DNA from 3 places in the Buttiauxella noackiae genome. Region 1 is predicted to be linked to each of the others. Evidence: riboswitches for the same ligand, from Rfam matches in the RefSeq annotation. Region 1 holds a riboswitch; each other region holds the start of a gene.

Region 1 (5,355 bases):
CGCCCTGCTCAAACCCAACGTCAGCCCCGGCGATTAACCGTGGAGGATCCTGCTCAAGACGATCCTCACGGATCACCTGTGAAGCTAATTCGATCTGTTGCTTACGAAGATTTGCGAGATCCATTCCCTCTCCTGATTTTTACAGGTGATACGGTTTCGACAAACGATGTACCGCTTCAACAAATGCACCCGCGTGTTCTGGCGGAACATCCTGGTGAATGCCATGGCCCAGGTTAAAGACGTGGCCTTCACCTTTACCGAATCCTGCCAGAATCGTTGCGACTTCTTCTTCGATACGTGCAGGCTGAGCATAAAGCATGGACGGGTCCATATTGCCCTGCAGTGCGACTTTATGGCCTACACGGCGACGAGCATCGGCGATATCGGTCGTCCAGTCTAATCCCAGCGCATCACATCCCGTTTCAGCCATCGCTTCCAACCATTGGCCGCCACCCTTAGTGAACATAGTCACTGGCACGCGACGACCTTCGTTTTCACGTAGCAGGCCATCAATGATTTTGTGCATGTAATAGAGCGAGAACTGCTGATAATCACGCCCGGTCAACACGCCACCCCAGGTATCGAAAATCATCACCGATTGCGCGCCAGCTTTGATTTGCGCATTCAGGTATAGCGTGACGCTTTGCGCCAGCTTATCGAGCAGAAGATGCAGCGCTTGCGGGTCGGCATACATCATCTTTTTAATCACGGTAAAGGCTTTGCTGCTACCGCCTTCAACCATATAAGTCGCAAGCGTCCACGGGCTACCGCTGAAGCCAATCAGCGGCACTTCGCCTTTTAGCTCGCGGCGAATGGTGCGCACTGCATTCATCACATAACCCAGTTCACCTTCCGGATCAGGAATCGGCAACTTTTCAACATCAGCACGGCTGGTGATAGGTGAGCGGAAACGTGGGCCTTCGCCCGCTTCAAAATAGAGGCCAAGCCCCATCGCATCCGGTACGGTGAGGATGTCGGAGAAGAGGATCGCCGCATCCAACGGGTAGCGACGCAGCGGTTGCAAAGTCACTTCGCAAGCCAACTCCGCATTTTTGCACAGCGACATAAAATCGCCGGCCTGGGCACGTGTTGCTTTGTATTCTGGCAAGTAACGACCTGCCTGCCTCATCATCCATACTGGCGTGGTATCTACAGGCTGGCGTTGCAGCGCCCGCAGGTAACGATCGTTCTTCAGTTCAGTCATTTTGCATTTCCTTTGGCTGGAACTCTAAATACATTCCGCCAGTTTACCACGTCATTCATACTCTGCCCGACACAGGGCGACAGTGTCTTCAATCAGTCGACGAGCAACCGTACCAGGTGGCGGCAATAACGGAAGTTGGTCATAACGATACCAACCCGCATCAAGTAACTCTTTCGGGTCAATTTCAATCTCACCACTGTGATATTCCGCCATGAATGCGGTCATTAAAGATTGCGGGAACGGCCATGGTTGGGAAGTCACATAACGCAAATTCTTCACGTGGATGCTGCTTTCTTCCATCACTTCACGCGCCACTGCTTGCTCGAGGGTTTCCCCTACTTCGACAAACCCGGCCAGCACGGTATAAACCCCACCGCGATGGCGTGTGTGCTGAGCAAGCAGAATGTGGTCGTCACGGCGGATAGCCACGATGATGCACGGTGAAATTTGTGGATAGTAGCGTTCACGACAATGGCTACACAGCATCGCCCATTCGGTTTTGCTAACGTGCATTTCATGGCCGCAGTAACCACAGAATTTATGTGAGCGATAGAACTCGGCTAACTGCACGCCACGCCCGGCAAGTTGAAATAACCCTGGGTCCTGGTCAATAACCTGGCGCACTGAGCCCATATCTGCACGGCGATTTTGTCGCACTAACCACACCGGCTCACTTTCCCACTCGCCGATATGCATCCCAACCGCACCCTCAAGCTGAAAATCTTGCGCCGCTCCGTGAGGTAGCTCACCTTTCGGCAACCACAATTTTTGTTCATGACTGACGATAAACCAGCCCTGATCTAACTTTTGAATTACACGTTCCATAACCTGGTGCACATCCCCGAGTTCGCTGGTATAAACAAATGGTCGTAACAATTTTGGGTACGTTTGCGTTACATCTTTTACTCACGGAATCACGGAGTCAATCATGCTTAACCAGTTAGAAAATCTGACTGAGCGCGTCGGTGGTAGTAATGAGTTAATCGACCAATGGCTACATGCCCGCAAACATTTATTGGTGGCTTATTACAATATGGTAGGGATCAAGCCTAACAAGGAATCCCATACCGCGCTCAATGAAAAGGCTCTGGATAACTTTTGCCATAATCTGGTGGATTATCTTTCTGCCGGTCATTTCAATATTTATGAACGCATTATCAGCGAAATGGAAGGTAGCAGCCCACTTTTAGCCGCAACTCACCTTTATCCGCAGCTTGAAGCCAACACCCAACACATTATGGATTTTTACGATTCGCATCTCGAAAGTGCTATCGATGATGATAACTATATTGAGTTCCAGAAAGCATTATCCGGCATCGGCGAAGCGCTGGAATCACGTTTCTCGCTGGAAGATAAACTCATTCTGTTGGCGTACGACAATGATTTAAATGACAGTGCTAACGATACCGGCAGCCTTGCACGTCCGGCTTGAGTTCTGCTCTGTTAACGAGTAGTTTACATAGCGACCCGTAGCAATACGGGTTTATCTTGTCGGAGTGCCGAGTGTTTAATTGAACACCGGCTGAGACCGTTAATTCGGGATCCGCGGAACCTGATCAGGCTAATACCTGCGAAGGGAACAAGAGTAATTCTGCTTTTGGGTTCACCCGTACGCGGGCGCCCCACATTCATTACTCCTCCGTTGTTCTGACAAGCCACTTCCTGATAAACACTGGAATGAGCTATGTCTACTACTGAAAAAAAACTAAACCGCCGCGAACAACGCGCTGCTGCCCAACATTTTATCAATACGTTGGAAGGTACTGCTTTCCCCAACTCCCAACGTATTTATCTAACTGGCTCACGCGATGATATCCGCGTACCGATGCGCGAAATTCAACTCAGCCCAACCGCAACTGGCGGTACCAAAGAAAACCCTTTATTCACCCCTAACGATGCGATACCGGTGTATGACACTTCTGGCCCGTATGGCGACCCGGCAATCAGCATCGACGTTCTGCGCGGGCTTTCACCACTGCGTGAAAACTGGATTGCCGAACGTGATGACTGCGAAATACTGACCGACCGTAGCTCTGCGTATACCAAAGAGCGCCTTGCTGATGATGGCCTGGACGAATTGCGTTTTGAAACACAACTCACGCCTAAGCGCGCTAAGGCTGGAAAAATCGTTACGCAACTGCACTATGCACGACAGGGAATTGTGACGCCGGAAATGGAGTTTATCGCCGTCCGTGAAAACATGGGCCGTGAACGCATTCGCGATGAAGTGTTACGCCACCAGCATCCAGGCCAGGGTTTTGGCGCGCGCCTGCCAGAAAATATTACCCCTGAATTTGTGCGTGACGAAGTCGCCGCAGGCCGGGCAATTATCCCTGCCAATATCAACCACCCCGAATCTGAGCCAATGGTTATCGGGCGTAATTTCCTTGTCAAAGTGAATGCTAATATCGGCAACTCAGCGGTCACCTCCTCCATTGAAGAAGAAGTGGAAAAACTGGTCTGGTCAACACGCTGGGGGGCGGACACCGTGATGGATCTATCTACTGGCCGCTATATCCACGAAACCCGCGAATGGATTTTGCGTAATAGCCCTGTGCCAATCGGAACAGTGCCAATCTACCAGGCACTGGAAAAAGTAAACGGCATTGCTGAAGACCTGACCTGGGAAATGTTTCGCGACACGCTTCTGGAACAAGCCGAGCAAGGCGTGGACTACTTCACTATTCACGCTGGAGTGTTGCTGCGTTATGTGCCGATGACAGCCAAACGCCTGACCGGAATTGTATCGCGTGGCGGATCGATTATGGCGAAATGGTGCCTGTCGCATCATCAGGAAAACTTTCTGTATGAGCACTTCCGCGAAATTTGCGAAATTTGTGCCGCTTACGACGTTTCACTCTCACTGGGCGATGGCCTGCGCCCTGGCTCCATTCAGGATGCCAACGATGAAGCGCAATTCTCAGAACTACATACACTGGGCGAACTGACCAAAATTGCCTGGGAATACGATGTGCAGGTAATGATTGAAGGGCCAGGACATGTGCCAATGCAGATGATCCGCCGCAATATGACCGAAGAACTGGAGCATTGCCACGAAGCTCCGTTCTATACACTCGGCCCGCTGACCACGGACATTGCGCCAGGTTACGACCATTTCACTTCCGGTATTGGAGCCGCCATGATCGGCTGGTTTGGCTGCGCGATGCTCTGTTACGTGACGCCAAAAGAGCACCTCGGCCTGCCGAATAAAGAAGATGTTAAACAGGGGCTGATTACCTACAAAATTGCGGCGCATGCTGCAGACCTGGCAAAAGGCCATCCCGGCGCGCAAATCCGCGACAACGCCATGTCAAAAGCCCGCTTCGAGTTCCGCTGGGAAGATCAGTTTAATCTCGCGCTCGATCCCTTCACCGCTCGCGCCTATCACGATGAAACGCTGCCGCAAGAATCCGGCAAAGTCGCTCACTTCTGTTCGATGTGCGGGCCAAAATTCTGCTCAATGAAAATCTCCCAGGAAGTGCGTGATTTCGCGGCTAAACAGGCGATTGAAGTCGGCATGGAAGATATGTCGCAAACGTTCCGGGCAAAAGGCGGTGAAATTTACCTGCGCCAGGAGGAAGTGTGATGAGCGAATCAGCTTTTTCAGATGTTCCAAAACGCCTGGGATTGTATCCGGTGGTGGATAGTGTGGAGTGGATCGAGCGTTTGCTAGAGGCTGGTGTACGCACCATCCAGCTACGAATCAAAGACAAAGTCGAAAGCGACGTAGAAGCCGATATTATCGCGGCCATCAAACTGGGCGATCGCTACAACGCACGTTTATTCATTAACGATTACTGGCAACTGGCGATAAAACATCGCGCTTACGGCGTGCATCTCGGTCAGGAAGATATGGATGTGGCAAATCTGGACGCTATTCGCGATGCGGGTCTGCGGCTTGGACTTTCCACTCACGATAATATGGAAATGGATCGCGCCCTCGCGGCACGCCCCTCGTACATCGCTCTGGGGCATGTTTTTCCAACCAATACCAAACAGATGCCGTCTGCCCCGCAGGGGCTCGAGCAATTGGCTGAACATATCAAAACCCTCGGTGATTATCCCACCGTGGCGATTGGCGGAATTAGCCTGGAACGAGTTCCTGCCGTCCTCGCCACTGGCGTTGGCAGTGTGGCTGTTGTTAGCGCAAT
Region 2 (5,355 bases), on a different contig from region 1:
GTGATTAACGTCAGGTAATGACGGTTAAAAGCAAAAAGCACACAGTTTGCTACTGCCATCATGCAACAAACCATAATCAGTTTGCGGCGATCGCCCTGATTATCTGAACGCTTCGCCAGTGCCAGGCTGACGAGAATCCCGGCTATCGCATTGACGGTATAAAACAGACCGACCCAGAATGGGCGCACCTCTACTTCGCGACTTAAAAACAGGCTAAGAGTGGGCGCCTGGAGTGCCCCCGCAATCCCCATCATGAAAGCCACAATCATAAATGCGGCATATACCGGATTGAGGCGGCGTCCTTTGGTCAGAAACCAAATCATGCAGAAATTCCTTTTGTTCGAGCGCTCACTGGGTGTGCAAAACGTAAACTATACCTTAATGACGGGCATAAAAAAGCCAGCAGGAACAATCTGCTGGCCAGGTGAAATTCACCAATTCTCAGTCACACATGTATCAACGAGTCAGTGCTTCACGGTCACGGAAGTTGTCACCTCCCACTGCATTAAGTCCTCAAGCATCCTTAGACGTTGCGATGCTGTCAGGCGAGCCAGCCATCCAGCGGAAACACTTTGGGTTGCGGTAAAATACTGTTGATAGAACTTAATAACTGGCGACCGTTTCATATACATCTCCACTTCCTCGTTTCAACGTTGTTAATTATTGGCGTAATATGAGGAGAGTTAAATTGATGAGTTTCTGACGGGAGTTCCTCTTTTATGTCCAGCGGTCGTCTACAACAACAGTTCATACGTTTATGGCAATACTTTGAAGGTAAGCCGCAGGAAACCACGCTTAATGAGCTGGCAGATCTGCTGAATTGCTCCCGTCGCCATATGCGTACGCTACTGAGTGCAATGCAGGAAAAAGGCTGGCTCAGTTGGAAAGCAGAGGTCGGGCGCGGCAAGCGTTCACAGCTGGAATTCCTGTATACCGGCCTTGCACTGCAACAACAGCGGGCTGAAGATCTTCTTGAGCAAGACAGAATTGATCAACTGGTGCAGATCGTTGGTGATAAAGCCGCTGTACGCCAAATGTTGATTTCGCATCTTGGCCGTAGCTTTCGTCAGGGGCGGCATATCCTGCGCGTTCTCTATTACCGCCCACTGTTAAATCTATTACCAGGCTCGGCTTTACGTCGTTCAGAAACCCATATTGCCCGGCAAATTTTCAGCGGATTAATCCGTATAAATGAGGAAAATGGGGAACTGGAAGCAGATATTGCCCATCACTGGCAGCAAATTTCCCCATTACATTGGCGTTTTTATCTGCGCCCCGGCGTTCATTTCCACCATGGACGTGAGCTGGATATGCTGGATGTAATGACGTCCCTGCAACGCATTAATAGCTTGCCGCTGTATTCACATATTACGCAAATTACCTCTCCAACTGCATGGACGCTGGATATCATGCTTTCGCAACCGGACAACTGGTTGCCGTGGCTGCTGGGTAGCGTCAATGCCATGATTCTGCCGCGTGAATGGCAAACCCTGAGCAATTTTTCCCGCCAGCCAGTCGGTACTGGGCCGTACTCTGTCGTGCGCAACAATACTAACCAACTGAAGATTCAGGCTTACGATGATTACTTCGGCTATCGCGCACTCATTGACGAGGTAAATTTCTGGGTATTGCCGGAGATCGGTGAAGATGTCAGTTGCGCAGTGCAACTGTCGGGCATGCCTGATAGTGAAAAAGCCGTAGAAAGCCGCCTGGAAGAAGGCTGCTATTACATTTTGTTTGATAGACGCTCCGAATCTGGCAGTAATGACGAAGTTCGCCGCTGGCTAAGCCATGTGTTGGCCCCCATCCATCTGCTTTATAGCGCGGGAGCTCAAAACCAGCAGTACTGGTTCCCGGCGTATGGGTTATTGCCGCGCTGGCACCACGCACGTCCACAACCGGTGCTTGAAAAACCTGCTGGTCTGGAATCTGTAACGCTGACGTTTTATCGCGATCACGTCGAACACAGAGTTATCAGTAAAGTCATGGAGGAATTGCTGGCTCGCGTAGGGGTTAAGCTTGTGGTGCAGGAGGTTAGCTATGAGGAGTGGCATCAGGGCAATGCTGAAAGCGATATCTGGCTTAACAGCGCGAACTTCACCCTGCCGCTGGAGTTTTCCCTCTATTCTCATCTTTATGAAGTGCCGTTGATTCAAAAATGCATCGCAAATGACTGGGAAACCGATACCCGCAAATGGCATAACGGCGAGCTTTCGCTGCCTGAATGGTGCCAAAAACGAGTTGAAAACAATGATATTTTGCCGTTAATCCACCACTGGCTGCGTATTGAAGGGCAGCGCAGTATGCGCGGTGTACGCATGAACACATTGGGTTGGTTTGACTTTAAATCGGCATGGTTTGCGCCGCCGGAGCCCCAATCCGTGAATACGGGTAAAGAGCTTTCGTAAGATTCACAAAATCATTACAATGCACGCGTTCTCAACGGGGTGCTAAGACGAAAGTCTGGCTGAGATAATACCCGTCGAACCTGATCCGGATAACGCCGGCGAAGGGATTTGAGGCTCAATTCTCAAAGTCCTTTGCCACCCCTAATTCCAAGAGGTGCAAAGTGTTCAAAAAATTCCTGCCGTTACTGGCACTCATCGCAGCCCCTGTTTTTGCAAAACCCCTGCTGACTGTTTACACCTACGACTCTTTTGCTGCCGATTGGGGTCCTGGCCCTGCGGTGAAAAAGGCCTTTGAAGCTGACTGCAATTGCGAGCTTAAATTTGTTGCCCTCGAAGATGGCGTTTCACTGCTTAACCGTCTGCGCATGGAAGGTAAAAACAGCAAAGCCGATGTAGTTCTGGGGCTTGATAACAACCTGCTGGAAGCGGCTGCACAAACCAAACTGTTCGCCCCGAGCAACGTCGACACCGGTTCACTAAAAATCCCAGGCGGCTGGAATAACAGCACCTTCGTGCCGTTCGACTACGGTTATTTCGCCTTTGTGTATGACAAAAACAAACTCAAAAATCCGCCAAAAAGCCTGAAAGAGTTGGTCGAAAGCGACCAACAATGGAAGGTAATTTACCAGGATCCGCGCACCAGTACGCCGGGTTTAGGTCTGCTGTTATGGATGCAGAAAGTTTACGGCGACAAAACGCCTGAAGCCTGGGCGAAACTGGCGAAGAAAACCGTCACCGTCACTAAAGGCTGGTCTGAAGCTTACGGACTGTTCCTGAAAGGCGAAGGCGACCTGGTGATGAGCTACACCACCTCTCCGGCGTATCACATCATTGAAGAGAAAAAAGATAACTACGCGGCAGCCAATTTCAGCGAAGGGCACTATTTGCAGGTGGAAGTGGCGGGTCGCCTGGCTTCAAGCAAGCAGCCAGAGCTGGCAGCGAAATTCATGAAGTTCTTTACCACGCCTGAGTTCCAGAACACGATCCCAACCGGCAACTGGATGTACCCGGTCACAGACGTGAAATTACCAGAAGGCTTTAATAGCCTTGTCAAACCGCAGACCACGCTGGAATTTAGCCCGCAAGACGTCTCTTCCCATCGCGCCAGCTGGATTAGTGAATGGCAACGCTCCGTCAGCCGCTGATCCCAGGCTGGCTGATTCCAGGGCTATGCGCCGCCACTCTCGTGGTCACCGTAGCCCTGGCTGCTTTTCTGGCATTGTGGTTTAACGCCCCGCAAACCGATATCCGCGCTTTGGTGCAGGATAGTTATTTGTGGCACGTACTGCGCTTTTCCTTCTGGCAAGCGTTTCTCTCAGCCGCCCTTTCCGTGTTACCAGCCATTTTTCTTGCCCGGGCACTTTATCGACGCCATTTCCCAGGGCGGCTCGCGCTGTTGCGTTTGTGCGCCATGACGCTGGTTTTGCCAGTGTTGGTGGCAGTGTTCGGGATTCTGACGGTGTATGGTCGCGAAGGCTGGCTGGCCTCATTTTGCGCCTGGCTGGGAATCGAGTGGGCATTTTCGCCCTACGGACTGAAAGGCATTTTGCTGGCCCACGTTTTTTTCAATATGCCGATGGCGACACGCCTGCTTCTTCAGGCACTGGAAAATATCCCCAGCGAACAACGACAGGTCGCCGCGCAGTTGGGAATGCAGGGTTGGAACTTCTTTCGTTTTGTAGAGTGGCCGTGGTTACGCCGCCAGATCCTTCCTGCCGCCGCACTGATTTTCATGCTCTGCTTCGCAAGTTTTGCCACGGTGCTTTCACTAGGCGGTGGGCCCCATGCAACCACCATTGAACTGGCTATTTTCCAGGCGCTCAGTTACGACTACGATCCCGCTCGTGCGGCATTGCTCGCATTAGTGCAAATGGTTTGCTGTTTAGGCCTGGTGCTAATGAGCCAACGGCTGAGCAAAGCGATTCCCGTTGGTATCAGCCAGATGGAGGGCTGGCGCGATCCGCAAGATAACCTGCGCCGCAAACTGTGTGACGGGCTGTTAATTTCACTCGCATTGCTGCTGTTATTACCGCCACTTTTGGCGGTAATCATTGATGGCATCAATAGTGGTTTTAACACGGTATTGTCGCAGCCGATTCTCTGGCAGGCACTGTTCACCTCATTAAGAATTGCTGTTGGCGCGGGATTGATAAGTGTAGTCATCACGGTAATGCTGCTGTGGAGTTCGCGGGAATTGCGCCTGCGCAATCGTGCATTCGCAGGACAGGCGCTGGAACTCAGCGGCATGCTAATCCTCGCAATGCCGGGCATAGTGCTGGCAACCGGCTTTTTCCTGCTGCTCAATAACAGCATGGGTTTGCCACAATCAGCCGATGGGATTGTGATTTTCACCAATGCGCTGATGGCGATCCCTTACGCGCTAAAAGTGCTGGAAAACCCGATGCTGGACGTCGCGGAACGCTACAACAAACTGTGCCAGTCGCTGAATATCAACGGCTTAAACCGCCTGCGTTATATCGAGTTGCGCGCCCTGAAACGCCCACTGGCGCAAGCCCTGGCATTTGCCTGCGTGCTGTCGATTGGTGATTTTGGCGTAGTGGCGCTGTTTGGTAATGAAGATTTCCGTACGCTGCCGTTCTATCTCTATCAACAAATTGGTTCATATCGCAGCCAGGATGGCGCTGTTACCGCGCTTATCCTGCTGATATTGTGCTTTGCTTTATTCACATTGATTGAAAAACTTCCGGGGCGCTCTTCCCAAAATCATTCGGGTTGCAGGAAGGCGGTAAGTGAATGAAGCCTGGGAGCAGAGAAAACTATGTGACCAGGGTGACCAGGATGAAAGAAGGCAGCCAACGCACCTGTAACTTGAAGGATGAAGGGAATGCTAACGCTGACTGATGTAACCTGGCTCTATCACCATTTACCGATGCGCTTTTCGATGCAGATCAATGCTGGAGAACGCGTTGCGGTGTTGGGGCCTAGC
Region 3 (5,355 bases), on a different contig from region 1:
CAAAGAGGGGACATTAGTGCATGGCCGAGACAGATTGCTCCCCAGAGCATCACCGGTAAAAGCCATACGATAGTGTAATCTGTATATATTAAGCTATCGCCATGTACATAAATCAGGCAATACATAATTCCGATTACTAACATTGCCCAGAGTAATTGATAAATTGCACGTGGCCCAGAAACAATTAATTCTTTCAACTTTTTCAGGTAGTTGAAAAACCATAGTGGCTGGTAACAAGCTCTGAGAATGAGATAGCAAAATGGAGTGCCTGTAATACAGGATGTCAACATCCATTGAATATTAATGAGAGTGGGGATACTTAAAATATTTATTTCTGATATAAAATTAAACTTTAGTAATAAAAACTGTTGAAAGAGTGTAAAAATAAGGGTGTTAAAACATATCAACCACAGTATGCGCTGGGCGCTGAGGCTACTACGTCCGAAACTGACGGCCCCACGCTTACCAGTGGCGTAGAAATAGACTTTTGTGCTGATTAAAGCCGCTGTGAGTTGAGATATTGTATCAAGGACCTGGGGTAAAGGCTGTGTATGAACACGATACAGGGCAAACAGAATAAGAACCGGAATTGCCTTTTTGTTGTACAAAATAAGTAATGCGGAAATTACGGGCAACGTGAGGTCGTAGAGCCTGATAGTTGTACCAGAAATCTCAATGCTATTACTCAGTTTATCCGCAAATGAGTACAGAAGAACAAATGAAAAGCAGAGTGTGATGTACTTTTTTAGGTTTTTAGGGCGAGCTAAATACATCAATGGAAAATTCCGCCACTGATTAACCACTGTACTTTTGTTGATCCTGGAGTTTCTGTTAGCTAACTCATTTTCCATAACCACAGGTTTGTACATTTTTTCAAGAAAACTTCTAAGCCCCATGCTACTTACTCACAATGGTTTACTTTTCGTTTATATAAAGTCTAATGATAGCCATGAGGTTTTTAATCTTATCCGTGATTCATCCAACAAACACTAAACCAATAATTTGCTATTAATTTTCATATGGATTTTAGTGACGAGTCAAATGAAATGTATGATTAGACAAAAACAATATGTTATTAACATGCTATGAATGTTGTTTATGGTGTTCTCATGTTTGTTTATGGTTTAAAAATCGATCGTTGTATTTGCATTGGGTAATAGTGTGTGTATAAGTCAGGAAATTGGAAATGTATCTCGTAATAGGAGTCTCTGCTGGAAGGTTTGTAGTTCAATACATTCTTCAAGCCACCCAATGTAGTGGGCGACTAACTATTTATCGTTCTGCACTTGAACAATCATCAAATTGCGTTAAGGCTTTATCCATTTCTTGTGAATAAGGGCTTTGTAAATTTAACTTTAAATAAGGAATTGGTTTATTAAACCAGATGTCATGAATTTTTCCAAAATCAGGTGATTTTCTTATTTTACAAAGACTCTGATTTACCAGTGACTTAAATTCTTGGTCATCGTGCGGTAGCAATATGACAAAGAATTGTGGTTTTCCAACCCCTTTATCACTAATGGAAAATGAAGTTTTATCGCTCTGAGCCTCAATGATTTCTTTTAATGAAATGTCGTTGATAAAGGCAGCGGATGTTTTTCCATTGCGCATCAGCTCAAAAGCTTTTTCCATGGTCGGAGTAGTAATGACGAATAAATTGAGACCCAACTCACGATTGGCCTGGTTAAGAGCAAGGGCATCAACTGATCCCGATGTCACACTAACAGTGTGCCCGGCTAATTGATCAATAGATGATATATTTTTGTTCTTTAACGTTGCGAATCGTGTGTATGAATAAGTATAGGGGATTGAATAGTCTGCAATCGTTTTCCATTCAATGACGTTAGCATTAACGGAACAGATCATATCTACCTTCTTTTCACGCAATAAAGCATCTCTGTCTGGTAGATATTTGTTATCAATATAATTAATCTTTAAGTCAGGTATATTCAGATGTTTACTAATATCACTAACAATAACGTTGCATAAATCAATGACATAACCAACAACTTTGCCATCCGATGCTGCATAAGAAAAAGGTGGGGCATCACGATAGGCGATGTTTATCTGATGAGTATTTGTGATGCTCTCTATCGTCTTTGATTGTTGGGCTTGAGCCACAGAGACAAACAGACCAGAAACAATAAAAATACATGTAATTAACCAATTGAATATTTTTGCAATACTGTTTTTATTAGTTGAGATTTTGTTTTCGATATTCATATAGGATGTTGGATTTATGTTTTTTTATAAGAAAAGATCAAAGGCAAATATTTGTTGCTAGTTATACACATAAAGCATGCTGTTGCCAATTTCATTATATCGAACAAGGTAGAGTTGATGTTTTTTTCAGTATATTTTAAATACATTGCGATCATTTAATGATCAAGTTGTTTCAGTGTATTAACAGCTATTGGCAAAATTAAAAGCTCCATAGAAATAATTTTGACTGGTTGGTCAAAAATAACGACTGGTGAATTCGTTAACTATAATAAATTAATTTTTTAGATTTATGTTAATAGGTTTTGAGAGAGTATTCTCATTAATAGTCAAATCCTGATAAAGATGATGCCAGGGAAAGTTGGTCATCATTTCACTGGGGTCACGGACATTAAGAACTTGTCTGTCAGACTTTCCGCTGGCATTATCCTGAACAGCTATTAACGGGATGTTACTCGCAAGTAGTTGATTTTGATTTAAATGACTCGGGGTGCCCTTCTTTGTGAAGGCTGAGAAATACCCGTACCACCTGATCTGGATAATGCCAGCGTAGGGAAGTCAGATGCCTGCCATGGCATCCCTTCTTCACGCCGGGCAGGAGCTTTCAATATGCAGCCTGACCTGCTACCCGGCCACCTTGCCGCGTCGGTTTTACATAATTTACGTCAAGTCTCTCCTTTAGTTCATTGCATGACTAACGATGTGGTGCAGAATTTTACCGCCAACGTTTTGCTCGCTATTGGTGCGGCTCCTGCGATGGTCATTGAGCCCGAAGAAGCCGCACAATTTAGCCCTATAGCCTGCGCTCTACTCATCAATATCGGCACACTTACCTCTGAGCGTAGCGTTGCGATGCTTGCAGCCATTCATGCCGCTAACCAATCATCAACCCCCTGGGTTCTGGATCCCGTAGCCGTCGGTGGCCTGGATTTTCGTACAAAATTTGCACGCACCATTCTTGAATTAAAACCGGCCGCCATTCGTGGTAATGCGTCGGAAATCATGGCTCTTGCGGGTGAAACTGGTGGCGGACGAGGTGTGGACAGCACTGAAGAGGCGCTTTGCGCACTACCCGCCGCTCTCAAACTTGCGCAGATGACTGGTGCAATTGTTGCAGTTACAGGTGAAGAAGATTATGTCACCGATGGCGAGAATGCCTGGAGCGTTGCCGGTGGTGGTGCGTTGATGACGCGTGTTGTCGGCACAGGATGCGCACTTTCTGCGGTTGTGGCTGCCTGTTGTTCATTGCCTGGCTCCCGGCTAGATAATGTTGCTTCCGCCTGCCAGTTTATGAAATGTGCTGGCGAGCAGGCAATTGCTGCAAGCCGTGGGCCCGGTAGTTTCACTCCAGCCTTTCTGGACGCGCTTTACGCACTTAATGCGGAGGCCCTGATATGAAAGGAGTAAAACGCATTAATGCGCTCACTATTGCTGGAACCGACCCGAGTGGTGGTGCGGGTATCCAGGCCGACCTTAAAACGTTCTCGGCATTGGGTGCGTATGGCACTAGTGTCATTACCGCGCTGGTTGCACAAAATACGCGAGGAGTGCAGTCGGTTTATCGTATCGAACCTGAATTTGTCGCAGCCCAACTTGACTCTGTACTGAGCGATGTTCGCATCGACACCGTCAAAATTGGCATGTTGGCAGAAACAGATATTGTTGATGCTGTGGCCGAGAGGTTGGCATTTTACAAAGTGAAAAACGTGGTGCTTGATACGGTAATGCTGGCGAAAAGTGGCGACCCGTTGCTTGCCCCTTCGGCGGTAGAAAGTTTACGCCGCAGGTTATTACCGCAGGTGGCATTGATTACCCCGAACTTACCCGAAGCGGCAGCTCTGTTGAATACGGCGCAAGCTTGTAATGAACGTGAAATGAAAGAGCAGGGAGATGCATTGCTAGGAATGGGATGCAAGGCCGTGCTGATGAAAGGCGGCCATCTTGATGATGCTGAAAGCCCTGATTGGTTGTTTACCCAAAGTGGAGCACAACGTTTTACTGCGCCACGTGTGCAAACGCGTCATACGCATGGTACGGGTTGCACATTATCCGCAGCTCTTGCGGCACTTTATCCACGCAACAACGACTGGCCTCAAACTATCACAGCGGCGAAAAAGTGGCTGTCTCAGGCATTAAAACAGGCGGATTCGCTGGAGGTTGGGCAAGGAATTGGGCCAGTGCATCATTTTCACGAGTGGTGGTAATGGGGTAAATCTCCGCCGGGTATAAAACGTTACACCGCAAAACAAACCGAAAGTGCTCCCGTAGGTGGCGAATACCGTCAGTCACGGCCAGGATTATGTCTGCCTGTTTTAATGAAAGCAGGCCAGGAGAATCCATCCTCAGCGGGCAGGGTGCTCGCTGAATTTACGGGAGCGTATTATGACTGATATTGCACAGCTGCTTGGCAAAGATGCCGACAGCTTGTTACAGCATCGTTGTATGACTATTCCGGCAGACCAGTTGTATCTGCCAGGTTCGGATTATGTAGACCGCGTGATGGTGGATAACAACCGCCCGCCTGCGGTGCTACGAAACATGCAAACGCTGTATAACACCGGGCGGCTTGCTGGCACTGGTTACCTTTCTATTTTACCGGTCGATCAGGGTGTGGAACACTCCGCCGGGGCATCTTTTGCGGCAAACCCTCTCTATTTTGACCCGAAAAACATTGTTGAGCTGGCGATTGAAGCTGGCTGCAACTGTGTCGCTTCAACCTATGGTGTGCTGGCATCGGTGTCACGACGTTACGCGCATCGCATTCCTTTCCTCGTCAAACTTAACCACAACGAAACGCTCAGTTACCCAAATACTTTCGACCAGACGTTATATACAAGCGTCGAGCAGGCTTTCAATATGGGGGCGGTGGCAGTAGGGGCGACTATCTACTTTGGTTCGCCTGAGTCACGTCGCCAGATTGAAGAGATTTCTGTGGCGTTTGAGCGCGCACATGAACTGGGGCTGGTCACTGTGCTTTGGGCATATCTACGTAACCCGGACTTTAAAAAAGACGGTGTGGATTACCACGTAAGCGCCGATCTAACTGGCCAGGCAAACCATCTGGCCGCCACGATTGGCGCGGATATCGTGAAGCAGAAAATGGCGGAAAATAATGGCGGCTACAAGGCGGTAAAC

What was found. A riboswitch is a leader RNA that binds a small molecule or an ion and turns the genes downstream of it on or off. The one in region 1 is predicted to bind thiamine pyrophosphate.
Region 2: linked by a shared signal. The riboswitch ahead of thiB (thiamine ABC transporter substrate binding subunit) and the one ahead of thiC (phosphomethylpyrimidine synthase ThiC) in region 1 are both predicted to bind thiamine pyrophosphate.
Region 3: linked by a shared signal. The riboswitch ahead of thiM (hydroxyethylthiazole kinase) and the one ahead of thiC (phosphomethylpyrimidine synthase ThiC) in region 1 are both predicted to bind thiamine pyrophosphate.

What each region holds. Positions count from the first base shown of each region.
Region 1 covers NZ_JPRU01000007.1:9,336-14,690, reverse strand. The annotation lists gene nfi (deoxyribonuclease V) at 1-124, opposite strand, end outside; gene hemE (uroporphyrinogen decarboxylase) at 140-1,204, opposite strand; gene nudC (NAD(+) diphosphatase) at 1,256-2,029, opposite strand; gene IX31_RS20650 (Rsd/AlgQ family anti-sigma factor) at 2,133-2,636, shown strand; TPP riboswitch at 2,687-2,800, shown strand; gene thiC (phosphomethylpyrimidine synthase ThiC) at 2,889-4,790, shown strand; gene thiE (thiamine phosphate synthase) at 4,790-5,355, shown strand, end outside.
Region 2 covers NZ_JPRU01000002.1:394,102-399,456, forward strand. The annotation lists gene IX31_RS10230 (sugar efflux transporter) at 1-323, opposite strand, end outside; gene sgrT (glucose uptake inhibitor SgrT) at 465-626, opposite strand; gene sgrR (HTH-type transcriptional regulator SgrR) at 720-2,408, shown strand; TPP riboswitch at 2,434-2,533, shown strand; gene thiB (thiamine ABC transporter substrate binding subunit) at 2,570-3,553, shown strand; gene thiP (thiamine/thiamine pyrophosphate ABC transporter permease ThiP) at 3,529-5,166, shown strand; gene thiQ (thiamine ABC transporter ATP-binding protein ThiQ) at 5,254-5,355, shown strand, end outside.
Region 3 covers NZ_JPRU01000002.1:853,257-858,611, reverse strand. The annotation lists gene IX31_RS12415 (EAL domain-containing protein) at 1-896, opposite strand, end outside; gene IX31_RS12410 (transporter substrate-binding domain-containing protein) at 1,273-2,223, opposite strand; TPP riboswitch at 2,697-2,793, shown strand; gene thiM (hydroxyethylthiazole kinase) at 2,830-3,618, shown strand; gene thiD (bifunctional hydroxymethylpyrimidine kinase/phosphomethylpyrimidine kinase) at 3,615-4,424, shown strand; gene fbaB (class I fructose-bisphosphate aldolase) at 4,603-5,355, shown strand, end outside.